3 regions of the Halomonas sp. YLGW01 genome follow, and region 3 is predicted to be linked to each of the others. Evidence: riboswitches for the same ligand, from Rfam matches in the RefSeq annotation. Region 3 holds a riboswitch; each other region holds the start of a gene.

The links. Region 3 has a riboswitch for thiamine pyrophosphate ahead of tenA (thiaminase II). Riboswitches for the same ligand answer to the same signal wherever they lie in the genome.
Region 1: linked by a shared signal. The riboswitch ahead of thiM (hydroxyethylthiazole kinase) and the one ahead of tenA (thiaminase II) in region 3 are both predicted to bind thiamine pyrophosphate.
Region 2: linked by a shared signal. The riboswitch ahead of IEJ03_RS03180 (sodium:solute symporter) and the one ahead of tenA (thiaminase II) in region 3 are both predicted to bind thiamine pyrophosphate.

What each region holds. Positions count from the first base shown of each region.
Region 1 covers NZ_CP062005.1:1,554,580-1,562,190, reverse strand. The annotation lists gene IEJ03_RS07230 (microcin C ABC transporter permease YejB) at 1-44, shown strand, start outside; gene IEJ03_RS07225 (ABC transporter permease) at 44-1,156, shown strand; gene IEJ03_RS07220 (dipeptide ABC transporter ATP-binding protein) at 1,161-2,768, shown strand; TPP riboswitch at 2,816-2,910, shown strand; gene thiM (hydroxyethylthiazole kinase) at 2,950-3,753, shown strand; gene thiE (thiamine phosphate synthase) at 3,746-4,387, shown strand; gene IEJ03_RS07205 (DUF4399 domain-containing protein) at 4,571-4,984, shown strand; gene IEJ03_RS07200 (hypothetical protein) at 4,987-5,124, opposite strand; gene IEJ03_RS07195 (glycosyltransferase family 4 protein) at 5,495-6,604, opposite strand; gene IEJ03_RS07190 (UDP-glucose/GDP-mannose dehydrogenase family protein) at 6,652-7,611, opposite strand, start outside.
Region 2 covers NZ_CP062005.1:675,572-683,182, forward strand. The annotation lists gene IEJ03_RS03160 (LysR family transcriptional regulator) at 1-211, opposite strand, end outside; gene IEJ03_RS03165 (CoA-acylating methylmalonate-semialdehyde dehydrogenase) at 489-1,988, shown strand; gene IEJ03_RS03170 (zinc-dependent alcohol dehydrogenase family protein) at 2,181-3,311, shown strand; gene IEJ03_RS03175 (hypothetical protein) at 3,321-4,046, opposite strand; TPP riboswitch at 4,163-4,296, shown strand; gene IEJ03_RS03180 (sodium:solute symporter) at 4,286-5,713, shown strand; gene ilvD (dihydroxy-acid dehydratase) at 5,795-7,483, shown strand; gene IEJ03_RS03190 (hypothetical protein) at 7,541-7,611, opposite strand, start outside.
Region 3 covers NZ_CP062005.1:2,560,489-2,568,099, forward strand. The annotation lists gene IEJ03_RS11770 (lysophospholipid acyltransferase family protein) at 1-340, shown strand, start outside; gene IEJ03_RS11775 (glycosyltransferase family 4 protein) at 368-1,450, opposite strand; TPP riboswitch at 1,537-1,663, shown strand; gene tenA (thiaminase II) at 1,747-2,415, shown strand; TPP riboswitch at 2,550-2,687, shown strand; gene thiC (phosphomethylpyrimidine synthase ThiC) at 2,771-4,687, shown strand; gene IEJ03_RS11790 (porin family protein) at 4,812-5,342, opposite strand; gene IEJ03_RS11795 (CBS domain-containing protein) at 5,594-6,277, opposite strand; gene IEJ03_RS11800 (Yip1 family protein) at 6,539-7,147, opposite strand; gene cyoE (heme o synthase) at 7,320-7,611, opposite strand, start outside.

The DNA of each region.
Region 1 (7,611 bases), 1.0 Mb from region 3:
TGTGGGTCGACCCGCGCATCGATTTCGCGACCAGGGAGGCCTGATGACGCTCTTCACCCGCTTTCATCAGTCACTGTCGCCGATCACGCGCCGCCGCCTGGCCGTCTTCAGCGGCAACCGCCGCGCTCGGCTGTCGCTTTGGTTGTTCCTTTGCATGTTCATCCTGAGCCTCGGTGCCGAGTTGATCGCCAACGACAAGCCACTGGTCATGCGCTATCAGGGCGACTGGTACGTCCCGCTGCTGGTCGACTACCCGGAAACCGAATTCGGCGGTTTTCTGCCCACCGCCACCGACTACCGGGACCCCTATGTGCGCGAGGCCATCGAGGCAGACGGCTGGATGCTATGGCCGCCGATCCCCTATTCCTACCAGACCCTGGACATGGAGCTGAGCCGGCCGGCTCCCTCCTCGCCGGATGGGCGTCACTGGCTGGGCACCGACGACCAGGGGCGCGATGTACTGGCCCGGGTGATCTATGGCTTCCGGCTATCGGTGGTCTTCGCGCTGGTGCTGACCATCGGCTCGCTGGCGATGGGGGTGGTCATCGGCGGCGTGCAGGGCTACTTCGGCGGTAAGGTCGACCTGATAGGCCAACGCCTGATCGAGATCTGGTCAGGGTTGCCGGTGCTGTTCCTGCTGATCATCCTGGCAAGCCTGGTGGAGCCCAATTTGTGGTGGCTGCTCGGCATCATGCTACTGTTCTCCTGGCTGGGGCTCGTCGATGTGGTGCGCGCCGAGTTCCTGCGCGCCCGCAATCTCGAATACGTGCGCGCCGCCAAGGCCATGGGCCTGCCCTCCTACCTGATCATGTGGCGCCATGTACTGCCCAATGCCATGGTCGCCACCCTGACGTTCATTCCGTTTCTGTTCACCGGCGCCATTACCACACTGACCGCACTGGACTTCCTTGGCTTCGGTCTGCCGCCTGGATCGCCGTCGCTGGGCGAGCTGGTGGCGCAGGGCAAGAACAACCTGCAGGCACCTTGGCTCGGCATCACCGCCTTCGTCAGCCTGTCGCTGATGCTCTCGCTGCTGGTATTCATCGGCGAAGGCCTTCGCGATGCCTTCGACCCGCGCCACATCCAGGCGAGCCCCAAGGCGACCGCCACGCCCGCGACCACCCCGGCCGCCATCAGGAGCACGGACGATGCCTGAGACGATGTCTATCCCCCCCCATCACGCCCGCCCCCTGCTGCGCCTGGATGACCTGAGCATCGGCTTCGACGGCCAGACGGTCGTCGACGCGCTGTCACTCACCGTCCACGCGGGTGAGGCCGTGGCCCTGGTCGGTGAATCCGGCTCCGGCAAGTCAGTCAGCGCCCTGGGGGCCATGAACCTGCTGCCCGACAACGCAAGCGTCAACGGTTCTCGCCGACTCGGTGACACGGACCTGGCGACGCTGAAGCGGCGAGACTGGCAGGGCTTGCTGGGCAGTCGGGTCGGCTTCGTCTTTCAGGAGCCCATGACCTCGCTGAACCCACTGCACACCGTCGAGAAACAGATTGGCGAGAGCCTGCGCCTGCATCAGGGCCTCAGCGGCAAGGCCGCCCGCGCACGAGCCCGCGATCTTCTTATCCAGGTCAAGCTGCCGCGCCCCGATGAGCTGCTCGATGCCTGGCCCCATCAGCTGTCCGGCGGCCAGCGCCAGCGCGTCATGATTGCCATGGCGATCGCCAATGAACCGGATCTCCTGATCGCCGATGAGCCCACCACGGCGCTGGATGTCACCGTGCAGCAGGATATCCTCGCCCTGCTCAGGGAGCTTCGCGAGCGCCATGGCATGGGCATGCTGCTGATCACCCATGACCTGAACCTGGTACGCCGTCATGCCGATCGGGTCTGCGTGCTCTATCAGGGGCGCGAACAGGAAACCGGTCCGGTGGAGCGGGTCTTCCGTGATCCCCAGAGTCGTTATACCCGCACCCTGCTGGATGCCGAGCCTCGCGGCCGCCCACTGCCACTCGACACACCGCCCGTGCTGCTCGCCGCACGGGGCTTGCGCGTGGCCTTCTCGCGCTCCAAGCGCCTCTTCGCCAAGACCCCGGCGCCCTTCGTGGCCGTGGAGCCACTTGATCTGACCCTGCGCCGCGGCGAGACCCTCGGCATCGTCGGTGAGTCCGGTTCCGGCAAGACCACCCTCGCCATGGCGCTGCTGCGCCTGATCGCAAGCGATGGCGAGATCGACTTCTCAGGAGCGCGCCTGGACACGCTCAGCGGCACGGCCCTGCGCAAGCAACGCCGACGCTTTCAGATTGTCTTCCAGGATCCCTATGGCTCGCTTTCACCGCGCCTGCCGGTGGCCAGGATCATCAGCGAGGGGCTGCGCTTTCATCACCCCGAGCTCGAGGATGCCGAAGTCGAGCGGCGCGTTCAGGCGACGCTGCTCGAGGTCGGGCTGCCCGCCGACTGTGCCTCCCGCTACCCGCATGAGTTCTCCGGCGGTCAGCGCCAGCGCATCGCCGTGGCCCGGGCGATCATCCTCGAGCCGGAACTGGTGGTGCTCGACGAACCCACCTCGGCGCTGGATCGCACCGTACAGAAGCAGTTGGTCGAACTGCTGCGTGACCTGCAGGCACGACGCGGACTGAGCTACCTGTTCATCAGTCATGATCTGGCCGTGGTGCGCACCATGGCTCACCGGGTGATGGTGATGAAGGACGGCGAGGTGCTCGAGGAAGGCTTAAGCGAGCAGGTGCTGGGTGATCCTCAGACCCCTTACACCCGGGCACTGGTCGAGGCCGCCGGCCTGGCGCCGTCCTCCGGCTGAATCGCTGCGGGCTTTACAGCCAGGCAGTCGGCGGGGATAGTACCTTTTCTTGATGACAGGGGCGCCGGTGCTCGCCGGCTGAGAGGCACCCTTCGAACCTGACCCGGATAATGCCGGCGGAGGGAGTCGTGTGGCAGGCTCATCCAGCCTCTGCCCACGGTCGCCTCCGCGATGGAGGCCCATGATGACCACAGTGAATCCTGCTCTTCACCTAGCACGCGTGCGCGAAACGTCGCCGCTGATCCACAACATCACCAACTTCGTCGCCATGAATTCCATGGCCAACGTCCTGTTGGCGATCGGCGCCTCTCCAGCCATGGTGCATGCGCGCGAGGAAGCCGGTGAATTCGCCGGCCTCGCCCAGGCCTTGACCATCAACATCGGCACCCTGTCACCGCACTGGGTCGATGCCATGATCGAGGCCGCCAGCGCCGCCCAGACTACCGGCACGCCCTGGGTGCTGGACCCGGTCGCGGTCGGCGCCACCACTTACCGCCGCCAGACGGCCCGTCAGCTGGTCGCTCTGTCCCCCACAGTGATCCGCGGCAATGCCTCGGAAATCATGGCGCTGGTGAATCAGAGCTCGGGCGGACGAGGCGTCGACAGCACCGACGCTGCCGATAGCGCGCTCGACGCCGCCCTTCAGCTGGCGCGGCAGACCGGCGCCGTTGTCGCCGTCACCGGGGAACAGGATATCGTGACCGACGGCCAGCGCCTGGCAAGGATCGAGGGAGGCCATCCACTCATGCCCAAGGTCACGACCCTGGGGTGCTCGCTAACCGGCGTCGTCGCAGCCTTCATCGCCGATGCCGAGGACATCTTTGCCGCCACCGTCGCGGCCCTTGACGGCTATGCCGCCGCCGGCGAACGGGCCGGCAAGGACGCCAAGGGACCCGGCAGTTTCTCGGTGGCCTTTCTCGACGCCTTGCATGGCCTCGACGCCGGCGCACTGTCAGGGCGTCACCTGGAGATCGAACATGTCTAATCATCATCCATCGAAGGCATTCGACTTGTCCCTTTACCTGGTCACCGATGCCGAGCTATGCGCCCAGGCAGGGCTCATCGACACCGTGCTTGGCGCCGTACGTGGCGGGGTCACGATGATTCAGCTGCGTGACAAGACCGCCACCGATACCGAGCTCACCGCCCAGGCCCGCACACTGATGACAGCGCTTCAGGGTACTGGTGTCCCCTTGATCATCAACGACCGCCTGGAAGTTGCCCTCGCCGCCAAGGCAGATGGCCTACATATCGGCCAGGGAGACGGTGACGTGGCCGAGGCGCGTCGGTGCCTGGGCCCTCGAGCCATTCTGGGGCTGTCGGTCGAAAACTGCACTCAGCTTGCAACTCTGGATCCCGAGCCGCTCGATTACCTTGGCCTGGGCCCGGTATTCGCCACCTCGACCAAGCAGGATCATGCACCGCCACTCGGAATGGAGGGGCTCGCCGCCCTGGCGACGGCCAGTGTGTTGCCCACGGTGGCCATCGGCGGCTTGAACGCAGATCACGTGAAGGCCGTCAGGCAAGCAGGCGCCGATGGACTGGCGGTCATCTCTGCGATCTGCGGTCAAGCAGATCCGCAAGCCGCCGCCACTGCATTCGGCCAAGCCGATCGCTGAGGCGCCCGACAAGGGTTATTCATGAATAAGCCAGCGGCCTCTCCCTGCCTTCTGGGGCTGAACGAGGACTGAACGGTGCAGCATAAAACGGCTACGCTGAGTGCAGGCAGGCATCTTGCTGTGTCTCAACCAGCAAGATGCCATCATGCTGTGCTGGACCATGACACGCTGGGGGATGCCGAGATGAAGACACTGAACCAAAGATGCGGCCGCTGGCTGGCTGCACTGGCACTGACGATGCTGGCCGTACCGGCAATCGCCATGGAGGGCGTCGGGTTTGCAAGCCCTGAGGACGGTGCTGAAGTATCAAACCCGATACAGGTGGAAATGGAGGTGATGGGCATGCATGTGCAGCCCGCGGGCACCATCGAGGAGAGTACCGGCCACCATCACCTGATCATTGACGCAGGGCCGGTGGCCAAGGGAGAGGTGATTCCCGCCGACGATGCCCATATCCACTTCGGCGGCGGTCAGACCAGTCACGAGCTCAGCCTGTCACCGGGCGAACACACGCTGACGCTTCAGTTCGCCGATGGCGAGCACCGCTCCTATGGCCCCGACTGGTCCTCCACCATCACGGTGAATGTGGTCGAATAGCCCTAATCAGGCTTACCCTCGACTTCCTTGTCGGTGAGCCTGATCTCCTGAAGTGCCACGCCATGCTTCAGGGCCAGATAGGTGACTTCGTCACGGCTTTCCTTCACGGCCAGGCGATGGATCGCTAGCCGTCTCGGCAAGAAGAGCAGCTCAACCAGCCCCCAACCGGCTGCAATGGCCAGCGGTATCCACCACCATTGCCAGGACTGATTCTGGAGCGCCTGCGTTCCCCACACGATAGAGGAGATAGGATCGCTCCCAGCACTAGCTGATGGAGCCCTAGGAAACGGTTGCTGACGATCATCTGGCGTCTTAACAGCTTGGGGGATCTGGCCGCAGGTAAAGCGGTTGAACGCATCTCGGACATGGCAGTTGGGAGGCTTTCAGTGCAATGAGGTTTATACCATCATGCACTGAAAGCTTCCGCACAAGGCGGCGAAAAGGGATCAATTCGCCAGCATTTTCTTTTACTTGCAAAAGCCCAGCCAGCAGAACCTCCCCAGCCAGGGCTTAGTAATCGGTATTGTTGTTTCCCTCGGTAGCCAAGCGTTGCAGGCTGGCCCTTAGTTTTTCTCGTTGTGCTAGATAGGAGAATTGTTGAACATAGCTGGCAAGTACATCCCCATTGGATAGGTCTTCACTGTCGACCAAGGACGCAATCCTCGTTGCCCAATCATCACAGTCCGCTTCATGCTGCATCACTAGATCGGGATGGTTATCTTTCAGCAACTCAGAAGCTCCGACACGATCAGAAACCAGTACGCGGGTCCCGCAAGCCATAGCCTCCGCCACTACCAAACCAAACTCTTCAATGTGGGCGGGCAGGACGAACAGATCTAGTGAGCCAAAGACAGTCTCTACGTCAGGCACCATCGAGCGCCAGACGAAACGGTCGGCGACCCCCGAATCGAGTGCCTGCTGCTGATATTTGGTCGACTTGTCTTTTCCAACCACCAAGAAGCGGTAACGTCCCGGATACCGGCGCTGTAGTTCGGCTGCCATCTCGATGAAGCCGGCGACGTTGCGCTTGGCGAAGTTCCCCGACGTAACGAGACCGATTAACTTTTCACCCTCGGTCACGCCCAGTTCTTGGCGCTTGAGGGCTCGTTCAGCGCGGGCGTGCTGAACGTTGAACTGGTGCGGATCGTACCCCGGATAGCTGACCTCGATTTTGGCAGGATCAATCCCATAACGATGCGACAGCTCATTGCCCATCAAACGAGAGTTGACAACCACCTGACGGAATTTGCCGCCGCCGAGCACATGATCATGGATCGATGCAACCTCATGCCCCCCAGGGAGCTTACGCCCACGAATATAGTGTTCAGCCAAATGAACGCAGTTATGCACATAGACGGTATCCGAGGTTTCACAGTCGCCATGGCTTAGCAAGACATCCGGACGATGCCGGCGACGCCAGGCCTGAACCCGCCGATTGAACCAGAATCTCCGAAAGGCGCCCTTGAAGGGCCAACGCCACATCTTAACGATCGAGGCACCATGATCCGCAATAACCTCGGCATTGCCCCGCTCGACCAGTAGCGATACCTCAAACCCCAGCTCATTCAGGAGCTTCGCTTGTGCCAAGGCGACACGACTGGCACCAGTGGACTTTTCCACCTGTCGAATCGCAATCGCCGCCTTGCGTCTTCTGATGACCTCTGCCCTCATGCTGAAGCGGACGCTAGGGAATCACCGCGCCCCACGGCGTAATACATCAGCCCGGCATCCTTGACCGCCTTCGGCGAGAACAGGTTGCGCCCATCCACCACCACCGGCATGGCGAGTTGCGCCTTCAGCCAATCGAAGTCGAGAATGCGGAATTCCTTCCACTCGGTGCAGATCACCAGCGCATCGGCACCCTTCACCGCCTGGATGCGATCGGCGACCAGTACCAGGTCATCGCGTTCGCCATAGATCCGGCGACATTCCTTCATGGCCTCCGGATCATAGGCCTGCACCCTCGCACCGGCGGCCCATAGGGCCTCCATGACATCACGGCTCGGCGCATCGCGCATGTCATCGGTGTTGGGCTTGAAGGCCAGCCCCCACAGGGCGATGGTCTTGCCGGACAGGTCACCATCGAAGGCCTGGTTGAGCTTGGCAAACAGGGTGCTCTTCTGGCGGCGATTGACACTCTCGACGGCATTGAGCAAGTCGGCCGGATAGTCGACCTCGCCGGCGGTGCGTGCCAGCGCCTGGACGTCCTTGGGAAAGCATGAGCCGCCGTAGCCGCAGCCTGGGTAGATGAAGTGATAACCAATGCGCGGATCACTGCCAATGCCCTGGCGCACCTGTTCGACGTCGGCGCCCAGGCGCTCGGCCAGATTGGCGATCTCGTTCATGAAACTGATCTTGGTCGCTAGCATGGCATTGGCCGCATACTTGGTCAGCTCGGCAGCGCGCACGTCCATGAACATCATCTTTTCATGGTTGCGGTTATAGGGGCTGTAGCACTCGCGCATCAGCGCCTTGACGCGCTCGGAGTCGGTGCCGACCACGATGCGGGCGCCGCCACTGAAGTCCTCGATGGCCGCCCCTTCCTTGAGGAATTCCGGGTTGGAGCAGACATCGAAGTCGATTTCCACGCCACGCTCGGCAAGGGTGCTGGCGACGGCGGCACGCAC
Region 2 (7,611 bases), 1.6 Mb from region 3:
CCTCGGCATGGGCCTGCAGGCGATGGCCCGCCTCGGTGAGCCGGTAGCCGTGGGTGCTGCGTTCGAAGAGCTGGGTGTTGAGCTTCTGCTCGAAGCGCCGGGTGCGCCGTGAAAGCGTCGAGTGATCGAGCCCCAGGCGCCGTGCGGCATCGGTCAGCCGCTCGCTGCGGGCGACCTCGAGAAAGACCTGAATGTCCTGCCAGTCGAGCATCGCAAGGGGCCTCCCGTGGGCCTTTCGAGAATGATGGGGTTTGTGTGTTTTTGCACAAGCAATGTGCTGCGCTGGCCGTTGTGTGTCAATTCATCCACTGCCTACACTCGAGCTAGCCGCTTCGTGCATCTTGGCCGTGTCGATATGCACAGAAAGTCGAAGCCTGGATCGCCATGGCTTGAAACGATGTAGCCTGCCGGTTCACCAACAATCACAAGAGGCTGTCCCGCGTGGCGTCGTGTCGCCATGGACCGAGGCCTGCCCAGGAGCCGCCATCATGTCAGTGCGTGAGATTACCCTTTATATCGACGGTCAGCCGGTGCCTTCCCAGAGCGGGGAATGGCGCGATGTGCTCAACCCGGCGACCCAGGAAGTGGTCGCCCGGGTGCCGTTCTGCACCCGCGAGGAGGTCGACCGCGCCGTGGCCAGCGCCCAGGCGGCCTTCAAGACCTGGCGCAAGGTGCCGCTGGCCAAGCGCATGCGCATCATGCTCGCCTTCCAGGCGCTGATCCGCGAGCATACCGGCGAGCTCGCCGCTCTGATCACCGAGGAACACGGCAAGACCCTGCCGGATGCCGAGGGGGAGGTGGGCCGCGGCCTGGAAGTGGTCGAGCATGCCTGCTCGATCCCCAGCCTGCAGCTCGGCGAGCTTGCCGAGAATGCCGCCAACGAGGTGGACGTCTATACCCTCAATCAGCCCCTCGGCGTGGGGGCGGGCATCACCGCCTTCAACTTCCCGATCATGCTGCCCTGCTTCATGTTCCCGCTGGCCATCGCCACCGGTAACACCTTTGTCCTCAAGCCCTCGGAGCAGGACCCGTCCTCGACCATGCGCCTGGTCGAATTGGCCCACCAGGCCGGGGTGCCGGCCGGGGTGCTCAACGTGGTGCACGGCGGCCCGGATGTCGCCAATCAGATCTGCGATCACCCGGACATCAAGGCGCTGTCGTTCATCGGCTCGACCCATGTGGGCACGCATCTCTACCGCCGCGGCTCCGAGGCCGGCAAGCGGGTGCAGTCGATGATGGGCGCCAAGAACCATTGCGTGGTGATGCCCGACGCCAACCGCAGCCAGGCCATCAACAACCTGCTGGGCTCGGCCTTCGGCGCCGCCGGCCAGCGCTGCATGGCCAACTCGGTGGTGGTGCTGGTGGGCGAGGCGCGGGCCTGGCTCGACGACATCGTCGAGGGTGCCCGCAACATGAAGGTCGGTCCCGGCACCCAGCGCGACGCCGATCTCGGCCCGCTGGTATCGCCCGCGGCCAAGGAACGCGTCGAGGGGCTGATCGAGGCCGGGGCCCGGGAAGGCGCAACCCTGGCGCTGGACGGCCGTAGCCTCAAGGTCGAGGGCTACCCGAACGGCAACTTCGTCGGCCCCACGGTGTTCAGCGACGTGACCGCCGAGATGACCATCTACCGCGAGGAGGTCTTCGGGCCGGTGCTGTGCGTGGTGGGCGTCGAGACCCTCGATGAGGCCATCGCCTTCGTCAACGCCAACCCCAACGGCAACGGCACCTCGATCTTCACCAATTCCGGCTGGGTGGCACGGCGTTACGAGAGTGACATCGACGTCGGCCAGGTCGGCATCAACGTGCCGATCCCGGTGCCGGTCGCCTACTTCAGCTTCACCGGCTCCCGGGCCTCGAAGCTTGGCGATCTCGGCCCCAACGGCAAGCAGGCGATCGCCTTCTGGACTCAGACCAAGACCGTGACCGCCCGCTGGTTCGAGCCCGAGAACGTCTCCGGCGGCATCAACAGCACCATCTCGCTGGGTTGAGCATCCGTCAGCCGTGGTTTCGAGCGGCCCCGTCTGATAGCAGGCGGGGCCGCTTGCGTCGGGACGTCGCATGAGCCGAGACCGGCACCGTGGCGCTGACCTAAGTCCAATTGCCGCTGGTGAACGCGCTGGCCTACCGTGGAGCCTTTGCGCTTTCTCGAGCCCTCACGAAAAACAACAAGGATCCACGACATGAAGATCAATGCCGCCGTGCTGCAGGAGATCGGGCGTGCTCGCCCCTATCACGAGACCCGACCGCTGGAGATCGAGGAACTCGAGCTCTCGCCGCCTGGCGATAACGAGGTACTGGTGCAGATCAAGGCCGCCGGCCTGTGCCACTCGGATCTCTCGGTGATCGATGGCAACCGGCCGCGCCCGGTGCCGATGGCGCTCGGCCACGAGGCGGCCGGGGTGGTCAAGGCGGTGGGCCGGGGCGTCACCGACCTGAAGGAAGGCGATCATGTGGTGGCCGTCTTCGTGCCCAGCTGCGGACACTGCGCGCCCTGTGCCGAGGGGCGGCCGGCCCTCTGCGAGCCGGGCGCCCAGGCCAACAACGCCGGCACCCTGGTCGGCGGCGGTCATCGCCTGCATCGCGCCGACGGCACGCCGGTGAATCATCACCTCGGGGTTTCCGCCTTCGCCGATCATGCGGTGGTCTCCCGGGACTCCCTGGTCAGGATCGACCCGCGGCTGCCGTTTCGTCATGCCGCCCTGTTCGGCTGCGCGGTGCTTACCGGCGTGGGCGCCGCCATCAACTCGGCGGGCATCCGCGCCGGCCAGACGGTAGCGGTGATCGGCCTCGGCGGGGTGGGGCTCAACAGCGTGCTCGGCGCCCTGGTGGCGGGGGCCAGCGAGGTGATCGCCATCGACCTGGATGACGACAAGCTGGCGCTGGCCGCGGAACTGGGCGCGACGCAAACATTCAACAGCGCCGCCGCAGATTGTGCCGAGCAGGTGCGCGAGGCGACCCAGGGCGGCGTGGACTGCGCCATCGAGATGGCGGGCTCCGAGAAGGCACTGGAGTTCGCCTACCGGATCACTCGTCGCGGTGGCCTGACCGTTACCGGCGGCCTCGCCCACCCCGAGCGTAAGGTGGCCATCCAGCAGGTCAGCCTGGTGGCCGAGGAACGCACCCTTCGCGGCAGCTACGTGGGCAGTTGCGTGCCGGTGCGCGACGTCGGCCGCTACGTCGCCCTCTTCCAGCAAGGCAGGCTACCCGTCGACCGGCTGCTCTCCCGGGTGCTGACTCTCGACGAGATCAACGACGGCTTCGAGCAGCTCGCCGCCGGTCAGGCCGTGCGCCAGGTGGTGGAGTTCGAGTAGACGCCTCACTTACGCCGCGATCGCGCACTTGTCCAGCAGCGCCATCACCGGCTCGACCTGACCGACATGCAGCACCAGCTTCACCTCGCCAGCCGGAGCATCCTGCTGCGGGGTGACCACGGCGAATTCACCTTCTTCCAGGTGGAACTCATGGATCTCGCGCTGGCCCGCGGCGGTCAGGCAGCGAATCGAGCGGTAGGACTCGTCCTCGCCATAGGTCAGGCGATGATAGACCTTGAAGAAGGTGTAGAGGCTCAAGCCCTGAGGAAACGTGGGCCAGCGGGCGGGAATGCGGCGCGTCTCATTGTCGATGGTCTGGCCGGTGCGTTCGGCATCGGCAATCGCCTTCTCCAGCGGCTCGGACAGCAGGGTGGCGGCAGCATCCGGGCGGGGCGCTGGCGTTTCCTGGGTATCCTTGTAGCGGACCAGAAGGCGGGTGATGTCATCTGCCGAACCCAGCGCATGGTCGCTGTGATGCAGGTCCGCCGGCGCAAAGCTGCCATTCTCCCAGCCGTAGATCACCTGCAGGGTCAGGCGCCCCTCGCGTAGCGGTTTCCCCAGCAGGGCTTCGAGCGCCACGCGCAGATGGAGGTTGCGCTCGGGCACATCGTTGTCGAAGGCCTTGTAGGGCATGGCAAAGATCTGGTGCAGGCGCCCTTCGGCGTGCTCCTTCGCGGCGGTATATAGCATCCTGAGTCCCTGCAGGTGGTTGTTGGTGTCGGGTCTTCCGGGCATCGTCAAGGTTATCGGCCGGATAGGCCATTACCTGAGCGGGAGAGATGACTGGCCCGGGCGGGATGACGCCGCCGCTTCAACACGAGATAATCCCCTCGTCATACCCACAATTCATTCACTGTCGCCAGGGGAGTCCCCGGCCGCGCCGTCACCAGAGACACGGCCGAGCCGGGACTGAGAGTGCACCGTGTGCTGACCCTGGAACCTGATCCGGATCATACCGGCGGAGGAAGTGCGACATGCCTTACCCGACGTTTGCCGCGCTGGGCGCGGCGCTTGTGCTGTTCACCTGGCTTGGCCTGCGCGCCCGGCGTACTAACGGGGCGCTTGATGAAGATGTTCTCGAGGACGATGTTCTTGATGACTATGTCACCGCCCGCAACTCCCAGACCGCCTCGACCTTAGGGCTATCCTTCCTGGCCTCCGGCATGGGGGCGTGGATTCTCTTCGCGCCGCCGGAAGTGGGTGCCTTCGTGGGGCCTATCGCGCTGGCAGGCTATGCGCTGGGCGCGGCGCTGCCCTTCGTGGTGCTGGCCGCCTGTGGTCCGGCGATCCGCCGCTACCTGCCCGAGGGGCGCAGCATCGGCGAGTTCGCCGAGCGCCGCTACGGGACCGGCGTGCGCCGTTATGTGTCACTGATCTCGATCCTCTACATGGCCTGCTTCCTGGCCGCGGAGCTGACCGCCATCGGCGGCATCACCGCGCTGCTCTCCGAGGTGTCGCCGGCGCTGGTGGTGATCGGCGTGGCCGTTACCACGCTGCTCTACACGGCGCTCGGCGGGCTGCGGGCGAGTCTCGCCACCGACCGCTGGCAGGCGGGGCTCCTGATCGCCTTGCTGGCGGTGGTCGGCTGGCTGGGCCTGTCGCGGCTGCCGGCCTTGCCGGAAACGGCCGAGATGCCGGGCATTCCGACTGGCAGTGCGCTCTCCGTGGCGGCGACCCTGGTGATCGCGGTCACCGCGGCGAATCTCTTCCATCAGGGCTACTGGCAGCGGGTCTGGGCGGCGAAGAGCGGCCAGGCTCTGGGGCGCGGGGCGCTTCTCGGCGGCCTGGTGACCGTGGCGGTGGTCGCGGTGGTCGGGGGCCTGGGCATCCTCGCCGCCATGTCCGGGATCGCACTTGGCGAGCCGCCGATGCCATTCTTCGCGCTGCTGATCGACGCGCCCGCCGGCCTCAAGCTGCTCGGCCTGGTGCTGGCGGTGACCCTGGTGGCCTCGAGCGTCGATACCCTGCAGAACGCCATCGCTTCGCTGGCGGTGGGCGATGGCAGCGAAAGCGGCCGGACGGGCCTGGGCCTGCCCATGGCCCGCTGGCTGACGGTGGCGCTGATGGTGCCGGTGGTGGCGCTGGCGCTGCAGAATCTTTCGGTGCTGCGGCTGTTCCTGATCGCCGATCTGCTCTGTGCCTCGGCGGTGGTGCCGGTGCTGCTCGGCCTGTGGCCGCGCATGACCACCGCCGCCGCGGTAGCCGGCGGCCTGGCGGGCCTTTTGGGTGCCGTGCTGCCCGGCTGGCTGGCTCAGGGCAGCTTCATGGCGGGGCTGATGGCGGCGAGCTTCCCCGGCGGAGTGCCGACGCTTGCGCCCTTCCTCGGCGCCTTGCTCGCCTCGACGCTGGTCAGCCTTTTCGTCGCTTCCCTGCGCCCGGCGTTGGCCACCCGCACTGGCTAGGAGGCGCCAGAGGGTTTGCAAGGCCATGACATGGCGCCCACTATCAGGAGATTGACGATCAATCCGCTGATAGGAGGCTCCATGTCCGATACCCCCAAGGATCCGCGCCGGCGTCATTCCGCCCCGGTGGTTGATGGTCTCGGCAAGTCCGCCAGTCGCGCCATGCTGCGTGCGGTGGGCTTCACCGACGCGGACTTCGCCAAGCCCCAGGTGGGCATCGCCTCGACCTGGAGCCAGGTCACGCCCTGCAACAGCCATATCGATGGCCTCGCCGACGAAGCCCGGGCCGGGGCCGACGGTGCCGGCGGCAAGGGCGTGATCTTCAACACCATCACCATCTCCGACGGCATCGCCAACGGCACCGAGGGCATGAAGTACTCCCTGGTGTCGCGGGAGGTGATCGCCGATTCCATCGAGACCGTGGCCGGTTGCGAGGGCTTCGACGGCCTGGTGGCGATCGGCGGCTGCGACAAGAACATGCCCGGCTGCCTGATCGGTCTGGCGCGGCTCGATCGCCCCAGCGTCTTCGTCTACGGCGGCACCATCCTGCCCGGCGAGAACCACACCGATATCGTCTCGGTGTTCGAGGCGGTGGGCGCCCACGCCAAGGGCGATCTCGACCTCATCGACGTCAAGCACATCGAGGAGACGGCTATTCCCGGACCCGGTGCCTGCGGCGGCATGTACACCGCCAACACCATGGCCTCGGCCATCGAGGCGCTGGGCATGAGCCTGCCGGGCAGCTCGGCGCAGAATGCCGTCTCAAAGGCCAAGCGCGACGACTGTGCCGCCGCCGGGGCACAAGTGCTCGAGCTGCTCGAGCGCGATATCCGCCCCTCGCACATCATGACACGCGAGGCCTTCGAGAACGCCATCACCGTGGTGATCGCGCTGGGCGGCTCCACCAACGCGGTGCTGCACCTGATCGCCATGGCGAACAGCGTCGGCGTCGAGCTTTCCCTCGATGACTTCACCCGGCTCGGCAAACGGGTGCCGGTGCTTGCCGACCTGCGCCCCAGCGGTCACTACATGATGAGCGAGCTGATCGAGATCGGCGGCATCCAGCCGCTGATGAAGATGCTGCTCGAGGCGGGACTCCTGCACGGAGACTGCCTGACCGTGACCGGTCGCACGCTCGCCGAGAACCTCGCGGGTGTGGCGGCCTACCCGGACGATCAGCGTATCATCGCGCCGCTCACGGCGCCGTTGAAGGCCGAGAGCCACCTGCGCATCCTGCATGGCAACCTGGCTCCCGAGGGGGCGGTCGCCAAGATCACTGGCAAGGAAGGCGTGCGCTTCACCGGCACCGCCCGAGTGTTCGGCTCAGAGGAGGAGGCCCAGGCCCGCATCAACGACGGCACCGTGGTGGCCGGCGACGTGGTGGTGATCCGCTACGAGGGGCCGCGCGGCGGCCCCGGCATGCGCGAGATGCTGACCCCGACCTCGGCGATCATGGGGCGCGGGCTCGGTGATTCGGTGGCGCTGATCACCGACGGGCGCTTCTCCGGTGGCAGCCACGGCTTCGTGGTCGGCCACATCACCCCGGAGGCCTTCGACGGCGGGCCGCTGGCGCTGCTCGAGGATGGCGATGAGATCACCATCGACGCCGAAGCCGACACCATCACGGTGGCACTCCATGAAGCGGAACTCGAGCGTCGCCGGGCCGCCTGGCAGCAGCCGGCGCCGCGCTATCGGCGTGGGGTGCTGGCCAAGTACGCCCGTACCGTGAGTTCCGCCTCCACGGGCGCGGTCACCGACCTACCGGACTAGGCTCAGCCGCCAGGGCACGTTCACGACATGTAAGGTGCCCTGGCTGTTCGACGCCAGCTAGCCGTTCGAGGGCTCCTTTCCCTGCGTGCCGGGTAAGGGGCCTGCCGGCGAGCCCGTCGGTGCATCCT
Region 3 (7,611 bases):
CCAGGAGCCCGACTGGGGCAGTGGCGTCTTCGCGCCCTTCTACGGGCGCCCCGCCTATACCGCCACCCTGCTGCCGAAGCTGGTAGCCCGCACCCAGGCGCGGGTGGTCACGGGAGTGGCCAGACGGCTCCCCGGGCGCGGCTTCGCCCTTCACTTCCTGGCCGCCGACGCCCGGGTCTATGAGGCCGACGAGACCACCTCGGCCGGCGGCGTGAACGCCAGTGTCGAGGCCGCCATCGCCCTCGACCCGGCCCAGTACCAGTGGGAATACAAGCGCTATCGCAAGACGCCGGAGGAAGCCGCCGGCGACCCGAACTTCCGGCGCGCGCGTATCTACTGACTCCGAGCCCTCACGCCAAACGGTGCCTTAGCTCGGCTCACCGAGCGCCTTTGCGAAGGCCGCCGCGGCAGTTGACCAATCCTGCTGCTGGCCCCTCGCCACAGCGGCCCCCTCGCGAAGCCGCGCCCGCAGCTCGCCGTCCTCGAGCCAGCGGCGCAGCGCCGCGGCCAGGCCCTTGGCGTCCCCCGGCTCCACGGCCAGACCCGCGCCCTCGGGCAGGGTGTGACGCAAGGCTCCGCCGGTGGTGGTGATCACCGGCAGCCCATGGGCCAGCGCCTCGGTCACTACCATCCCATAGCCCTCGTACCAGGAGGGCAACACGAAGAGATCCGCCTCGGCGTAGTAGGACGCGAGGGCCTCGGGCGACCGGGTTCCCAGCAGATGCATCCATTCGCCGAGCCCTCGCGCCTCGATCATCGCCTCGATGTGGCTGGCATGCGCCGGATCGAGATCCAGCCCCCCGATGCAATCGCACTGCCAGTTGAGACCGGACAGCTCGGCGAGCGCCTCGATCAGCACCTCGTGGCCCTTTCGCGGGGTGAGGCTCGCCACGCACAAGAGCCGTGCCGGCTCGCATTCGTCCTCATGGCGGGTGACCCTTTCAGCCAAGGGGGCCGGTGCCACGCCCGGCTCGACCACGTGAATGCGCGAGGCGGGCACGGCGAAATCGGCCAGCCGCCCGGCCGTGAAGGCGCTGGTCGCGATTACCCGATGCATCGCCGCCAGCGCTCGGGTCTCGCTTTCGCGAAAGCCTTCCCGCTGACTGGCGCTCAGGCTGGTCTCGTCGGCGAGCGGGTGATGCATCAGGGCGGTGAGCTCGAGTCGGTCGGCATGGCGAGCCACCACCTCCGGCAGGCCGGCCATGACCATGGCATCGAGCACCACCCGGGCGCCGTCCGGCCGGTGCGTCAGGGCAGCCTCGAGGCTCTCGGTCGCCTGCTGATCGGGCATCGGGAATCGCCCGGCCAGCCCCTCGACCGCGACCTCCCAGCCACGTTCGCGCAGCGCCTCGGCGATACGGGCATCGTAGACATAACTGCCGGTGAGCTGGTCGGGGTCGCCGGCCACCAGCATGGTCATGGCGGGCGTTGGAGAAGGGGGTGACATCATCCGTGACATCCTCGTCTTGAAAGGGAAGGCCGAGCACCAGCATAACCCGGACTGGCAAGGGCGCGACAAGCTGCTAGACTGGCGTCACTCGCTTGACGGGGTGCCGGTGATGCCGGCTGAGACCACCCAGCGCCGTGCCCAGCACGCCACAGGGTGGATCCCGTTGAACCTGATCCGGCTCGTACCGGCGTAGGAATCAAGCGGTGACCGAAGAGCCGTGTGCTCATTCCTGCCCGGTCATGCCTGCCCTTCCCTATGCCGCCCGTGCCCCGAATCCAGACCGCAACGGAGGCAAGATGGGCTATCGCTTCAGTGACCTGACCGACGCCTGCCACCAGGACTGGCGCGCCTACCTGGAACACGATTTCGTGCGCGCCCTCGGCGCCGGCCGCCTCGACGAAGGTGCCTTCCGTCACTACCTGCAGCAGGACTACCTGTTCCTGGTCCACTTCTCCCGGGCCTATGCCCTGGCGGCCTACAAGAGCCGTACCCTGGCCGAGCTGCGTCAGGCCTTCGACGGTCTGAAAACCATCCTCGACGTGGAGCTCGACCTGCACATCGGGTTCTGCCGCGAATGGGGCATCAGCGAAGACGACCTGGCCCGGCTGCCCGAGGCCCGCGCCACCCTGGCCTACACCCGCTACGTGCTCGAGACCGGCCACCGCGGCGACCTGCTCGACCTGCATGTGGCGCTGGCCCCATGCCTGATCGGCTACGGCGAGATCGCCAACTGGCTGAACACCCAGGCCTTCACGGTGCGCGGCGAGGCCAATCCTTATGATGCCTGGATCGCCATGTACGAAAGTGACGACTTCCAGGCCGCGATGCACGACGAGCGCGCCTGGCTCGATGCGCGCCTCGCGGAGGTCAGCCCGCGACGCTTCCAGGAGCTGAGCCGCGTGTTCACTGAGGCCACGCGGCTCGAGATCGATTTCTGGCAGATGGGGCTGGATCGCCGCGACTGATCCCACTGCCATGAGCCCGCTGCCATTTGCTCCGCCAAGGGGCCTGCTGAAGAAGGGCTCGTAGCAACAGGCCGTTCGGTCGGGTGGTGCCGAACAGCTATTGAAGACCTCCACCGGGAGCCACGGCTCCCATCACTCGCTTGACGGGGTGCCGGTGATACCGGCTGAGATCGCCCAACACGCCTCACGCGTGGCAGGACGGATTCCGTTGAACCTGATCTGGTTAATTCCTTCGGGAGGGTACCAGCGTAGGGATCAAGCGACAGGCAGGCCGCCTTCTCATGAGTCCGACTCGCCGCCAGCCCCTGTCTCTCCTTCGCTTGTCCTCCCTGATGCTTTCGGGAGAACACATCGCATGAGCAACACCCAGCACTTCCTCAACGAACAGGCCCGCGTCGATGCGGCCGCCATCGCGCCCCTGCCCGGCTCGCGCAAGGTCTATGTCGAGGGGTCACGCCCGGACATCCGCGTGCCCTTTCGCGAAATTTCCCTGTCGCCGACCACCACCTCCGACGGCGTCGAGACCAACCCGCCGCTGCTGGTGTACGACACCTCCGGGCCCTACACCGACCCGGATGCCGAGATCGACCTGCGCCGCGGCCTGAACGCCCTGCGCGAGGCCTGGATCGATGAGCGCAACGACACCGAGTGGCTCGAGGGTCCCAGCTCCGAGTACGGCCGCCGCCGCGCCAATGATCCCATGCTCGCCCCACTGCGGTTCGACCTGACCCGTACCCCGCGCCGTGCCAAGGCCGGCAGGAACGTCACCCAGCTCCACTATGCCCGCCAGGGCATCATCACGCCGGAGATGGAGTTCATCGCCATCCGGGAAAATCAGCGTAGGCAAGCACTGGGGACGGCGGAGGTCGAACGCATCCTAGGCCATCAGCACGCTGGCCAGGGCTTCGGCGCGCAGCTTCCCGAGGAGATCACGCCGGAGTTCGTGCGTGACGAGGTGGCCGCCGGCCGGGCCATCATCCCGAGCAACATCAACCATCCGGAAGCCGAGCCGATGATCATCGGCCGCAATTTCCTGGTGAAGATCAACGGCAACCTGGGCAACTCGGCGGTGACCTCTTCGATCGAGGACGAGGTCGACAAGATGACCTGGGGCATCCGCTGGGGCTCGGATACCATCATGGACCTGTCCACCGGTCAGAACATCCACGAGACCCGGGAGTGGATCATCCGCAACGCCCCGGTGCCGATCGGCACCGTGCCCATCTACCAGGCACTGGAGAAGGTCAACGGGGTGGCCGAGGACCTGACCTGGGAGGTGTTCCGCGACACCCTGATCGAGCAGGCCGAACAGGGGGTGGACTACTTCACCATCCATGCCGGGGTGCTCTTGCGCTATGTGCCGCTGACGGCCAAGCGCGTCACCGGCATCGTCTCCCGGGGCGGGTCGATCATGGCCAAGTGGTGCCTCTACCACCATCAGGAGAGCTTTCTCTATACCCACTTCGAGGAGATCTGCGAGATCTGCAAGCAGTATGACGTGGCCTTCTCGCTGGGCGACGGCCTGCGCCCGGGCTCGGTGGCCGATGCCAACGACGCGGCCCAGTTCGCCGAGCTCGAAACCCTCGGCGAGCTGACCCGCATCGCCTGGCAGCATGATGTCCAGGTGATGATCGAGGGCCCCGGGCATGTGCCGATGCACCTGATCAAGGAGAACATGGACAAGCAGCTTGCCGAGTGTGACGAGGCGCCCTTCTACACCCTCGGCCCGCTGACCACCGACATCGCACCGGGCTATGACCACATCACCTCCGGCATCGGTGCTGCCATGATCGGCTGGTACGGCTGCGCCATGCTCTGCTACGTGACTCCCAAGGAACACCTGGGCCTGCCCAACAAGGACGACGTCAAGACCGGCATCATCACCTACAAGATCGCCGCCCATGCCGCGGACCTGGCCAAGGGCCACCCCGCCGCCCAGCGCCGTGACAACGCGCTGTCCAAGGCGCGCTTCGAGTTCCGCTGGGAGGATCAGTTCAACCTGGGGCTGGACCCGGACACCGCCCGGGACTATCACGACGAGACCCTGCCCAAGGACTCGGCCAAGGTGGCGCACTTCTGCTCCATGTGCGGGCCGAAGTTCTGCTCGATGAAGATCAGTCAGGAGGTGCGCGACGCTGCTTTCAAGAACGGGGCCAAGGACGCAGCCGCCGAGCATGGCCTCGAGGACGACCGTCAGGCCGTGATGAAGGGCATGGAAGAAAAGGCCGAAGCCTTCAAGGCCGCGGGCGCCCGGCTCTACCAGGAGGTGTAGAACCTAACCCGCCCCAAAACCCAAAAGGCCCCGCAATGATGCTCACATTTGCGGGGCCTTGCCGTTATCGCCTGCGTCAGGCGGAGCCAGGCGAGGTCGTGGGACGCGACGGCGACAAGCGAGCCTAGAAGCGGTAGGTAGCGCCTAGGCTAAAGCCGTCGAAGGTGTAGCTGTCTTCATCGAGATAGCGGATGTAATCGGCGCCAAACGACAGGTTGCGGCTCATGTCGAACTCGGCGCCGATGCCACCGGAGAAACCGCTCTCGCTGTCGTCGCCGTCGAATCTGACGTTCTCGAAGGACACCTCGCTGGCACCCAGCAACCCATAGAGCCGGAACTCCCGGGACACCGGCAGGAAGCCCTTGGCGAAGATGCCGGCCAGGTAGTCTAGGTCGATGTCCACTGGACCGATCGAATCCGATCCGCCGGTGGCCAGATGCCCCTCGAGGGCGAAGTAGTCGTTGAACTGCATGCCGGCGCGAAGCCTAAGCGCCTCACTCTCGGCGGAGAAACGACCGTTCGGGTCGAAGTCCCAAAACATGACATCGGCGCCCAGATAGGCCGCCGGGGTAATACTCATCTGCTGAGCCTGAGCGCTGCCGGCCATGGCTGACAATGCGACGCAGGCCACCACCGGCATCATGAACCATTTCATGCACCACCTCCTCCATCAGGAACCCTGATCAGGGCATTTCTTTGGAAATGCTCGACAAGCAGGGTTTTGAAACAGCGTTCTATATCCCTGTTCCAAGATGGTCCATTGCCGCTGATTGCGCCAGTAGATTCTCCCTCTCGTTTCTTTTCCCTCTTCCCCTTACCTCGAAGGTCATGACATGCCGGGCATGTGAAGGCTCACACTCGTCGACCCACCCTTCGTGCCCTCACCGCACGGTGCTTCGCCTGCCGTTACATGGCGCCATAGCCCAGTGGCATGCGGCTCAGGTTGTTCTCGATGCGCTTGACGCCCGGCTGGTTCTCGGCGGCCAGCTGCACCGCCTTCATTTCCTCATCGCTGGCCACCAGCCCCCACAGCTCGACCACCCCATCCTTGACGATGACGTTGACGCGCACGGTGTTGAGTTTCTCCTCCAGCTCCTTGTTGAGGGCCTCGCGCAGGCTGCGATCATCCACGGTGCCTTCGCTTGCCGGCGGCGTGCTGGCTAGGCCCTGCAGCAGATTGGCGCGGCTGACGATGCCCACCAGCCTGCCGTCTCGGGTCACCGGCACGCGCTTGATATGACGCTTCTCGAGCAACCGGGCGATCTCGCCGACCGTGGCACCTTCCTCCACCTGGACCACCGGGTGCGTCATGATATCCCGCGCCACCTGGCCGTGCGTCTTGATGTAGCCGGCGGCCGTTTCAGCCCCCGACGAGACCAGCGCCAGCCACCAGGGCGTCGGTTTCTCGGCCTGATTCTCGACGCGTCCCATCAGATCCCCCTCGCTGACCATACCCAGCAGGTGCAGGTCGTCATCGACCACCGGCACCGCACTGATACGGTGGGCGAGCAGCAGACGAGCGATCTCCTGAACTCCCGTCGCGGGGGAGACACTGACAACCGTAGGCGTCATCACATCGACAGCATGCATGGCACATCCTCCTGATGAATGCAGATGGCTCAGGCCAACCTCGTGCAGGGTGCCTGTCGGTTCGTCCCGGCACCGCGCGCAAGGAGGATAATCCCGCCTGGCCCTGATCAAACTCTAGTGCTGCCCTCTGGAAGCCACAAGCCAAGTTAGCGGCCTGGCATGAGGCCTTCGCAGCGTGAGTGAGCGACCACCTCCAGGCTGCCTTCTGGCTTCGGCAACGCAGCCTGGCGGTGAGTCATGACGGGGCCGGTGCGCCGGGGATTAGCCAAGCAGCGAGAGGATGATGCGCTCCCCGTAGCCCCACAGCAGCACGGTGAGGCCCAGCAGTACCTCCAGCATCAGCACCCCGAACCCCAGGGTGGTGCTCGAGACGATGAAACCGGCCTCTCGGTCGATATTGAGGAAATTGGGAATGCCCAGATACAGCAGATAGGCGGTGTAGCAGAGCCCGATGATGCCGGCCAGCAGACACAGCCAGATCAGCGGGTAGACCGCCACCAGACCGCTTAAAAACATCGGCGTGGCCACATAGCCCGCGAATATGATGCACTCGCTCTGTTTCGGCGGCGTCGGTGTGAAGCGCTTGGCCATGGCCCGGATCACCTTGCCCACCGCATAGACCGCGGCCAGGATCACCAGATAGAAGACGATCCCGGCACCCAGGGCATCCAGGTAGCCGAGGCGTATCGTGGTCTCGCCCCCCAGCCCCCACCCCACCTGGGTGGTACCGATGTAGGAGCAAAGGACCGGAATGGCCGCCAGCAACAACACATGATGCTCGTAGAGATGGGTGAGCGTCTCGCGCTCTTCCTTGATCTGCTTCCATTCGCGTTGCGGATGGGCCATCAGGCCCCAGACATGCGTCAGCATCGGGACACCTCCCTCTATCGGCAGACGAGGTCAGCAGGCGCCGACCTCAGGCACACGCAGACGATGCGTGATATCGGCAGTATAGACAGAGGCAGGAAGGAAGCGCCGACGACGGCTTTCACCGTCGTCTCAACGCTTTGGAACGATCAGAGAGACTCTGATCAGGAAAGGATCAGCGCAGCGAGGTCCAGAGCAGCGGCGCCTCGGGCAGGGCCGCATCCACCGACATCATCAGGCTCAGGGCCGTGATGGTCAGGATGGAGAAGCCGAAAACGCTCTTGGCCCAGCGCACTTCGTCCTGAGCGCGATAGCCCTTGCAGGCCAGATACAGCCAGTAGACGCCCATGCCCAGGGCGACGGCGAAGTAACCCGGCCCCGCATAGCCCGCGATGCTCAGCGCCAGGGTCGCGGGAATGAAGGCCAGGATCCAGCCGAGGATATGATGCTTGGCACGATGAATGCCC